DNA from 3 places in the Blautia sp. SC05B48 genome. Region 1 is predicted to be linked to each of the others. Evidence: predicted binding sites of a transcription regulator. Region 1 holds the regulator's gene; each other region holds the start of a gene.
The links. The regulator Rex, encoded in region 1, represses fermentation and respiration genes when NADH is low (regulators of the CRP and FNR family bind a similar motif). The targets are predictions, from matches to a motif close to ATTGTTAANTANTTAACAAT.

Region 2: a site for Rex is predicted at 1,139-1,158, ahead of EYS05_RS00810 (iron-sulfur cluster assembly scaffold protein). Genes of this name have one in related genera too.
Region 3: a site for Rex is predicted at 1,630-1,649, ahead of EYS05_RS11235 (oxidoreductase). Genes of this name have one in related genera too.

The regions. Positions count from the first base shown of each region.
Region 1 covers NZ_CP040518.1:3,175,552-3,178,981, reverse strand. Annotated here, with positions in the region: gene EYS05_RS14780 (NAD(P)H-hydrate dehydratase) at 1-765, opposite strand, end outside; gene EYS05_RS14775 (redox-sensing transcriptional repressor Rex) at 827-1,474, opposite strand; gene EYS05_RS14770 (ABC-F family ATP-binding cassette domain-containing protein) at 1,689-3,430, shown strand, end outside.
Region 2 covers NZ_CP040518.1:194,125-197,554, reverse strand. Annotated here, with positions in the region: gene EYS05_RS00820 (transferase) at 1-253, shown strand, start outside; gene EYS05_RS00815 (TraX family protein) at 377-1,114, opposite strand; gene EYS05_RS00810 (iron-sulfur cluster assembly scaffold protein) at 1,361-2,053, shown strand; gene EYS05_RS00805 (GGGtGRT protein) at 2,094-3,104, shown strand; gene EYS05_RS00800 (O-acetylhomoserine aminocarboxypropyltransferase/cysteine synthase family protein) at 3,393-3,430, opposite strand, start outside.
Region 3 covers NZ_CP040518.1:2,440,381-2,443,810, forward strand. Annotated here, with positions in the region: gene EYS05_RS11235 (oxidoreductase) at 1-1,587, opposite strand, end outside; gene EYS05_RS11240 (NUDIX hydrolase) at 1,944-2,447, shown strand; gene EYS05_RS11245 (BMC domain-containing protein) at 2,758-3,123, shown strand; gene EYS05_RS11250 (BMC domain-containing protein) at 3,135-3,430, shown strand, end outside.

The DNA.
Region 1 (3,430 bases):
TAAATAAGCGGCTCCGCACATTCCCTCACTTCCGGTCACAAAGAGCACTTTTCCGAAGGTACCCTTGTTTCCGCCGGGATCACGTTCCGGAAACAGCTTCAGATCTTTATTTTCCAGACAGGCGGCAGATGCAGTCACAGCTTCCTGTTCATAGATCCCGATATCGGCGGTAACGATCCTTCCTGCATACAGTCTTCCCGGATAAAAGCAAAGACCTCTTTTCCGGTAGGCAAATGTAACAGTCAGATCGGCGCTGAAGGCAATTCCCATTTCCAGGCCAGTATCTCCGTTCACTCCTGACGGGATGTCAACTGCGATCTTTTTGGCCCTCGCACTGTTCATCTCATGGATGATATCAGCATAATGCCCCTCGATCGGACGCGTCAGGCCTACCCCAAACACGGCATCTACTATAGTAGTATATTCACTCCACTGCGGGTTATTCACCTCAGGGACACGATAACCGGAAGCGATCTTATACTGAAGAGCTGTCTCTCTGGTCATTTTATCTTTGTTTCCGACCATATAAAACTCTGCCCGGATTCCCTTCAGATGGAACAATCTGGCAACAGCGATACCGTCACCGCCATTATTTCCGCTTCCGCAAACTACCAGGATCCTTTCGTCCTTCTGGAGATACTTTTCTGTTTCCTCTACCACCTTCAGTGCTGCCCGCTCCATCAGAACCTCGGAGGGAACTCCGATCTCACGGATCGTTGTGGAGTCCAGATCCTTCATTTCTGCGCAGGTAACAAGCTTCTTCATTCTGTCTTCTGCCTCCCCTCTGTCATAGAGAAAGCTGCCGTTTCCGGCAGCTTAACAATTCTTACTTATCCACATGTTCCTGCCTGTATTTGCTGAGATTATAAGACAGTGTCATCAGACTCTCGGAAAGATGAACGTTCTCTACGATCACATCATCCGGTGTCTCAAGATCAAGATGTGCAAAATTCCAGATTGCCTTGATTCCGTTCTCCACCAGAATATCTGCCATTTCCTTGGCTTTATTCTTGGGAAGTGTCAGGATCGCGATCTCCACGTTATTCTCTCTCAGGAAAAACGGAAGCTCACTGAGCATCTGGATCTCAAGTCCACGGACTGCGATGCCCTCAAGCACAGGATTTACGTCAAAGATACCAACAAGCCTGAACCCGCGCTTCTCAAAATCCACATAATTGGCAAGTGCCTGTCCCAGATTACCGGCTCCCAGGATGATCATCGGATGAACAGTATCCAGTCCCAGGATCTTACCGATCTCTGTATAAAGATAGTGTACATTATAGCCATACCCCTGCTGCCCAAAACCGCCGAAATTATTAAGATCCTGACGGATCTGAGAAGCTGTGGTATGCATCTTCTTACTTAATTCATTGGAAGAAATACGTTCTACATTATCTTCCATCAGCTCTCCTAAGTAGCGGTAATAGCGTGGCAGACGCTTAATCACCGCTTTCGAGATTTGTTTTGTCTCCACGATAGTTTTCCTCCTTACCTTACACTAGGTTAATTATAACGAATTGACATTTTCCTGTCAATTAAAGTTGTCTATTCTGTACAAATTTCTTTATATTTTTTCTAATAATTGATTTTTTCTTTGAAATCCCGGCAGTTTCCGTTATAATAGGTGGAGGATTTTTCCCTGTTCAGACATAAACAGGGGTGATTCTTTATACAGGAGGACAGTTTTTATGATTTTATCATGTCAGAATATATGCAAGGCCTTTGGCGAAAAAGTAATTTTAAATGATGCATCCTTTCACATTGAAGACCGTGAAAAGGCTGCTCTGATCGGCTGCAACGGTGCAGGAAAGACCACACTGCTGCGGATCATCATGCAGGAGCTTTCTGCTGATTCCGGTACCGTGGTGCTTGCCCGGGATAAAAATATCGGCTATCTTGCCCAGTACCAAGATATCCACGGACATCATACCATCTACGAGGAGCTTCTTACCACCAAGCAGCACATCATCGATATGGAACGCCGTATCCGCAATATGGAACAGGAAATGAACACGGTGACCGGTGATGAGCTGAACCGTCTGATGGAAACCTATACCCGCCTGACCCATCAGTTTGAGCTGGAGAACGGATACGCTTACAAAAGTGAGCTGACCGGTGTCTTAAAGGGTCTCGGCTTCACGGAGGAAGATTATGACAAGCAGATCGAAACTCTTTCCGGCGGTCAGAAAACACGCGTGGCGCTGGGCAAGATGCTTCTTTCCAAGCCGGATATCCTGCTTCTGGATGAGCCAACCAATCACCTGGATATGGAAAGCATCTCCTGGCTGGAAACTTATCTTCTGAATTATCCGGGAGCTGTTTTTATCGTCTCCCATGACCGTTATTTTCTGGATAAGGTGGTCACCAAGGTCATTGAGATCGAAGCCGGACAGACCCGCGTATACAGCGGCAACTACTCTGCCTATGCTCTCAAGAAGGCTCAGCTTCGTGACGCACAGTACAAGGCATACTTAAATCAGCAGCGGGATATCAAGCATCAGGAAGCCGTTATCGCCAAGCTGAAATCCTTTAACCGTGAAAAATCCATCAAGCGTGCGGAAAGCCGTGAAAAAATGCTGGACCGTGTACAGAGGATCGAAAAGCCTCTTGAGCTCCAGGACCGGATGCGTATCTCGCTGGAACCACGGGTGTTAAGCGGAAACGATGTGCTCCACGTGGAAGCGCTTTCCAAGGCCTTTCCGGGACAGACCCTGTTCTCCGATATCTCCTTTGATATCAAACGCGGCGAGCGTGTGGCACTGATTGGAAACAACGGAACCGGAAAGACCACCATGCTGAAGATCATCAACGGTCTTATTGAGGCAGATGCCGGCAAATTTTCCCTTGGTTCCAAGGTGCAGATCGGTTATTACGATCAGGAACATCATGTTCTGCATATGGACAAGACAATTTTCCAGGAGATCTCCGATACTTATCCGACTCTCACAGAGACCGAGATCCGAAATATGCTTGCTGCATTTCTTTTTACCGGAGATGATGTTTTCAAGGAGATCTCCGCACTTTCCGGTGGAGAAAGAGGCCGTGTTTCCCTTGCAAAGCTGATGCTTTCCGAAGCCAACTTCCTGATCCTTGACGAGCCTACCAACCATCTGGATATTGCCTCCAAGGAGATCCTGGAGGAAGCACTGGTCAGCTACACCGGTACAGTCCTTTATGTATCCCATGACCGTTACTTTATCAATCAGACTGCGACCAGGATCATGGAGCTGACAAACCAGGCAGTGGTAAATTACATCGGTGATTATGATTACTATCTGGAAAAGAAGGAGGAGCTGACCAGTACCTATGCACCGGGAAGCACTTCTCCGGAGGCACCTGCCGAAGAAAAAGCGGTTTCCGAGAACAAGCTTTCCTGGCAGCAGATGAAGGAAGAACAGGCAAAGAAACGAAAACGAGAAGCCGAGCTGAA
Region 2 (3,430 bases), 750 kb from region 1:
ATCGATCTGTTCCAACGTAAAATCAGACAAGAAGCTGGTTGTCGTAAAAGACGGGGATGAAAAGATCGAAACCGGTCTTAAGAAATTCGGAGCGATGCTCGGAGATCATGTTGAAGTCGGATGCGGTTCTGTGCTGAATCCCGGTACTGTGATCGGACGGAATTCCAATATCTACCCGCTGTCACCGGTACGTGGATGTGTTCCTGCAGATTCCATTTATAAAAATGCAAAAGAGATCGTAAAGAAAAAATAAGAAACAGATTCTTCTGGACACGCATTTAGGCTGCACTTTTGAGAGAGTGCAGCTTTTTTTGATGGGGTGATGGATGCAACAGTATTGGTCGTGGAAGGATGAACCGACCGGGAGCGGGCGGGATTAAGATAAAAACAAAAGCTGTCGAAGTATGACCAGTCCTATAATATGGACTGGGTAAAACCAGTAAAAGAAATATTTTGCTGATTTTCCGCGGATGAAGCCTCTTTTTTCATTGTACAGGTTAATGGACAGAAAGGCAAAGGAGGCTCTCCATTCATAGTAAAGCCAGCAGCTTCCGAGGATTGCCTGGCCTGGCTTATCGTTTCGCATATAGTACATGATCAGCAGGAAGATATACCCCCGCCATCCATAGTCTGCTTTCAGAAAAATGGAAATGACAAGCAGTCCCAGGATGCAGAGAAGCTGCATCGAAGGTCTGGTCTGGAAATATTCGATGGCACAAAAGGCCAGATATCCGAGGAAAAGCGTGAAAAACACATTTTGTCTTTCGTAACGCAGCGTATTTGTAAACATCAGATTCCACGGAATTTCTGAGAGCAGCGCAAAAAGAAGGAGATTTCTTCCATAGAGGAACCGGCTCCGTGTATGACGGAAGCCTTCCAGCAGGAGAAAACAGAAGATGGGAAAAGCAGCTCTTCCGATATCGCGGAAAATAAGATATACAGTATATTCTCTGCCGAAAAGTGTAAACAGGATTTTCTGTGCAGGCTGATACATACTGAGCAGCACAGCTCCGATATGATCGATCAGCATGGTGATGACCGCGATCATCTTCAGAGCGCTTCCGCTGAGAATGCGGTATTTTTCTGGAAAAACAGAATCCACAGATGCATTCATGAAAAATATACCTCCAGGGTTAAACTTGCTAATATATTATCACATACATACAGCAGTTGCCAGAAATATTTGACAGTTAGGCATGCAATACTGCCGGAATAACTACCAATATTATGCGTTTTATGGCAAAATTTTATTAAATATGACTGGACGAAACAAAGGTTTTGTGAGAAAATAGCGATAGGGTGTTATCGAACTTTTTTTCTCAATAACATCGGTCAATCTATACTTGAAAGGAGTTTTAAAATGATTTATTCACGCGAAGTAGAAGAAATGTGTCCAGTGGCACAGGGCGTACATCATGGTGCCGCTCCGATCCCGGAAGAAGCAAAATGGGTTCAGGCAAAAGAAGTAAAGGATATCTCCGGATTTACACACGGTGTTGGCTGGTGTGCTCCGCAGCAGGGTGCTTGTAAGCTTTCCCTTAACGTTAAAGAGGGAATCATCCAGGAGGCACTTGTTGAGACAATCGGATGTTCAGGAATGACTCACTCTGCAGCTATGGCTTCTGAGATCCTTCCAGGACTTACCGTTATGGAGGCACTGAACACAGACCTTGTATGTGATGCAATCAATACAGCTATGAGAGAGCTTTTCCTTCAGATCGTTTACGGACGTTCCCAGTCTGCATTCTCCGAGGACGGACTTGCAGTAGGCGCTGGTCTTGAGGACCTTGGAAAAGGACTTCGTTCTCAGGTTGGTACAATGTATGGAACTCTGAAAAAAGGACCTCGTTACCTTGAGATGGCTGAGGGTTATGTTACAGGTATCGCTCTTGATGAGAACGATGAGATCATCGGATATCAGTTCGTAAGCCTTGGAAAAATGACTGACTTCATTAAGAAAGGTGATGACCCGAACACAGCATGGGAGAAAGCAAAAGGTCAGTACGGCCGTGTTGCAGATGCTGTTAAGATCATCGACCCAAGAAAAGAGTAATTACACTTCGTAAGGTAAAAATATCAGGAGGTTACAGGAAATGGCTTTATTTGAATCATATGAGAGACGAATTGACAAGATCAATTCTGTTTTAAACAGCTATGGAATCGCTTCTATCGAAGAAGCTGAGAAAATCACTAAAGACGCAGGACTGAACGTTTACGATCAGATCAAAGGCATTCAGCCGATCTGCTTCGAGAACGCTTGTTGGGCTTACACAGTAGGTGCAGCTATCGCGATCAAAAAAGGCTGCAGAAGAGCCGCTGACGCAGCAGCAGCTATCGGAGAAGGCCTTCAGGCTTTCTGTATCCCGGGATCCGTTGCAGACACACGTAAAGTAGGTCTTGGACATGGAAACCTTGGAAAGATGCTTCTTGAGGAAGAGACAGACTGCTTCTGCTTCCTTGCAGGACATGAGTCTTTCGCAGCAGCTGAGGGTGCGATCGGTATCGCAGAGAAAGCAAACAAGGTTCGTAAAAAACCTCTTCGTGTTATCCTGAATGGTCTTGGAAAAGATGCTGCTCAGATCATCTCCCGTATCAACGGCTTTACATATGTAGAGACAGAGTATGATCCATATAAGAACGAGGTTAAGGAAGTATTCCGTAAATCCTATTCTGAGGGACTTCGTGCAAAGGTTAACTGCTACGGCGCTAACAGCGTTCCGGAAGGTGTTGCGATCATGTGGAAAGAGGGCGTTGACGTTTCCATCACAGGAAACTCCACAAACCCGACTCGTTTCCAGCATCCGGTAGCAGGAACATACAAAAAAGAGTGCAACGAGAAAGGCAAAAAATACTTCTCCGTTGCTTCCGGCGGTGGTACAGGACGTACACTTCATCCGGACAACATGGCAGCAGGTCCTGCTTCCTACGGTATGACTGATACACTTGGACGTATGCATTCTGACGCTCAGTTCGCAGGATCTTCTTCCGTACCGGCTCACGTAGAGATGATGGGTCTTATCGGCGCTGGAAACAACCCGATGGTTGGTATGACAGTTGCTGTAGCTGTTTCCGTACAGGAAGCTGCAGACGCTGGCAAGTTCTAAAACACATAGGCTGAAAAGCATAGGAAAAGGCGCAAACTCAAGGGTTTGCGCCTTTCTTTGTGCCTGGAGAAAAATAGAACAAAATATTCTTAAAAAGTGCGGAAAAACAGTAATAGTGAACACGTGGCTAACATTTTTTTTGAATTTATGCGCCAGAAGAAAGCCGCTCAGAACAGGATGAAGGTAATTTGCGGAAATGCCATAATTGAGATTCGGAGAAAATATATCATAAAAAGGAAGGACACATCATGCATGAGCAGATGTATCCTTCCTTTTTGAATTGGTTATTTATGCATTTTTCAGTGCCTGATCCAGATCTTTGATAA
Region 3 (3,430 bases), 740 kb from region 1:
TACAGCACCGCCGCCTACAACTACAACCTTTTTGCCTTCCAGATCCTTCGGAAAATCATTAATGTGGCTGATCATACCAAGAATAGAATAAATATTATGGTTCTCGTTGTCAATACGATCCTTCAGTCCTGCGATCGGAGGCAGAAGCGGAGCGGAGCCGGTGGAGCTTACGATGATATTCGGATGGAACTTGCGGATGTTTTCCGGTGTTCCTTCTGTGTTTTTGAAGATGTAAAGATTATCAAGCTGTTCTGCACGATGCATGAGATAGTGCGGGAAATCAGCAAGACGGTTCTTTGCAGGGATCTTTGAGATCAGAGATGCAAGTCCGCCAAGCTCATTGCTTTTTTCCAGAAGGAAGGTATTGCATCCAACCTCTGCGGCTGTACAGGCAGCTTCCAGTCCGGCAGTGCCACCGCCGATAACGACCACGTTGCAGTTTTTATTTACATGTTTTTTCTTATATACATCGCCCTCAAGAACCGATGGGTTTACAGTACAGCGGATCGGACGGTTTACACCGATACGGTTTCCGGCACAGCCAACGTTACAGGAGATACATTTGCGGAGGTCACACTCATGACCTGTGGCAACCTTGTTTACCCATGCAGGGTCTGCGATCAGACCACGGCCCATACCGATCAGGTCTGCATCACCGTCAGCCAGGATACGCTCAGCAACCTTCGGGTCACGGACATTACCCATGGAGATACATGGCTTGTTGAATTTTTCGCTTACGGCCTTTGCCATGTAGGAACGCCATCCGTCCGGGAGATAATTTGCATCGATCTGGTACTGGATGGAACCGTTAAGTCCGCAGGAAACATCGAAGATATCAACCTCTTCCTGAAGATAATCCAGGTATTCCAGAGTATCCTCCAGTGTATTTCCGCCTTCCATCAGCTCATCCGCACTGAGACGGAGCATGATCGGGAAGAAAGGTCCTACCTGTTTCCTTACCTCATCGATGACCATACGGCAGAAACGGGTACGGTTCTCAACAGATCCGCCGAACTCATCGGTACGCTTGTTTGTGATCGGGGAGAGGAACTGACTGATCAGATAGGAGTGTCCTGCATGGATCTCTACCGCGTCAAAGCCAGCTGTCTGTGCACGTTTTGCGGCCTCACCGTATTTTTTTACGATGTGAAGGATCTCGTCTTTGGAAAGAGGACGCGGGATCTCGCCGCCTTCTTTGGATGGAACGTCAGATGCGGAAACCGGTTGCATGTTGATCCTGGAAGAAACAGCGGAAGCTCCGGCATGGTTGATTTGGATCGCGATCTTTGTTCCGTATCTATGAATATTTTCACAGAATTTGAAAAGACGTGGCAGATAGTTGTCATGGTCGATGCGCAGCTGTGTGGTTCCGTTGGAGCCCTGCGGGGAATCGATGCTTGCGTTCTCTACGATGATGAGACCTGTGCCACCCTTTGCACGCTGCTCATAATAATTGATATGAAGAAAACTCATTTCGCCGTTCTGTTCACCGTAGTTGGTGCCCATCGGCATCATAACAATACGGTTCTTGATAGTCATATTTTTAACGGTTAATGGGGAAAAAATATGCGGATAATCATTCTTCATCTGAAAAAACCTCCCTGGTTATTTTAAATAGAATCGTTTGTTTGTGTTAATTATATAACAGAATAATCTATAAAACTAATTCATAATACGAGCGATATAATAAAAATAATCTATAGATTTTTGTATATCATCTTTCAGGCAGCAGGTACTTGCATGTTTATAATGTGAAAAAAACAGATGTAGAACGGTAACGCTAACTGGAAAATGGTATCGGATCCAGGGGTTTACATATATGATTTTAACGTGTTATCATAACAAATAAAAAAGATACAGAAAACGGAGAAACGGGCAGGCTGAAACGGATCAAATGTAAGACTGTATTTCCGCGTTCTGTAAAAAGACAGGAGATAGATAAAATGGAATTCTGGGATATTTACGATGCAGATAAGAAACCGACAGGACGGACTATGAAGCGCAATGACTGGTGTTTAAAAGATGGAGAGTATCATCTGACAGTTTTGGGCGTGGTAGCAAGACCGGACAAGACCTTTCTTATTACCAAACGTGTGATGACAAAGGCCTGGGCTCCGGGCTGGTGGGAGGTTTCCGGCGGTGCAGCCCAGGCAGGAGAGGCTTCCCGTGATGCAGTACTCCGTGAGGTAAAAGAGGAGACCGGACTGGACGCCAGTGAGGCAGAGGGCGGATACCTTTTTACATATAAAAGAGAGAACCCGGGGGAAGGAGATAATTACTTTGTGGATGTGTACCGTTTTGTCATGGATGTGGAGGATAAGGATCTGAAGCTTCAGACAGAAGAGACAGACGGATATATGTTTGCAACCCTGGAGCAGATCCGGGCGTTTGCCGCAAAGGGAAAATTCCTGCATTATGATAGTATTAAGAAGGCGTTTGAGTTCTGAGCAGATTTCTGACTGGTTTTCCGCGAGGATTTGAAAATAAATGTTGTTTTTTGTGGATTTCTATTTTTAAAAACGTTGTTTTTTGACTTGTTTTCGAAGAATTGTCTTGACATTAAAATTGGTAAATAGTAAAATTAAATCAGATGAACTGCCAGACGGTTTTTTGACCATGAGCAGGTAGCAGAGCGGATTTCAAAGATCTGCTTGACTTTAGGAAGCTGTAAGCCGGATGAATGAAATCCGGCTTATAAAATTATCCAATATTATCAGATCGAGAATAATATAAAATTTTGAAAGCGAGGAATCATTAATGGCGGATGAACATAGAGATCAGATCAGAATCGTACAGGAAACCGTAGCCGGTAAGGAGATCACATTTGCCCATATCATGGGTGGTCCAGCACCTATCATATATCAGAAGCTTGGACTGAATCCGCAGGTGGACTATGGATCATCTGCAATTGGTATCATGAATATGACACCTTCCGAGTCTGCTGTGATCGCATCCGATATTGCTGTGAAGAGCGGTAATGTGTATCTTGGATTTGCAGACCGTTTTACAGGAACACTGATCATAACAGGAGAGATTTCCGATGTGCAGACTGCAATGGAGGAGATCGTGGATTATTTCCGTGATACTCTGGGATATGTAGTATGCAATATCACCAAGAGATAAGGAAGTGTACCATGGAAGAACGGATAACAAAGGAAGAACTGCTGGAGAGGCTGTTTCATGATGATTATGAGAACCTTAAGGGAAGAAGACTTCGGCTGACCCGGGTGAGAGTACCTGGAAAGGAGCTTTCCTTTGCACATGTTTTTACACCAAATGACAGATCGATATATGAGAATCTTGCGTTACATATCGGTGTTCATGAAGGTGAAGATCACAGTGGAGATGCCATCGGCATGGTCCGTGTCACACCCTGGGAGGCGATCGTGGTTGCGGCAGATGTTGCAGTGAAGGCAGCTCATGTGGAAGT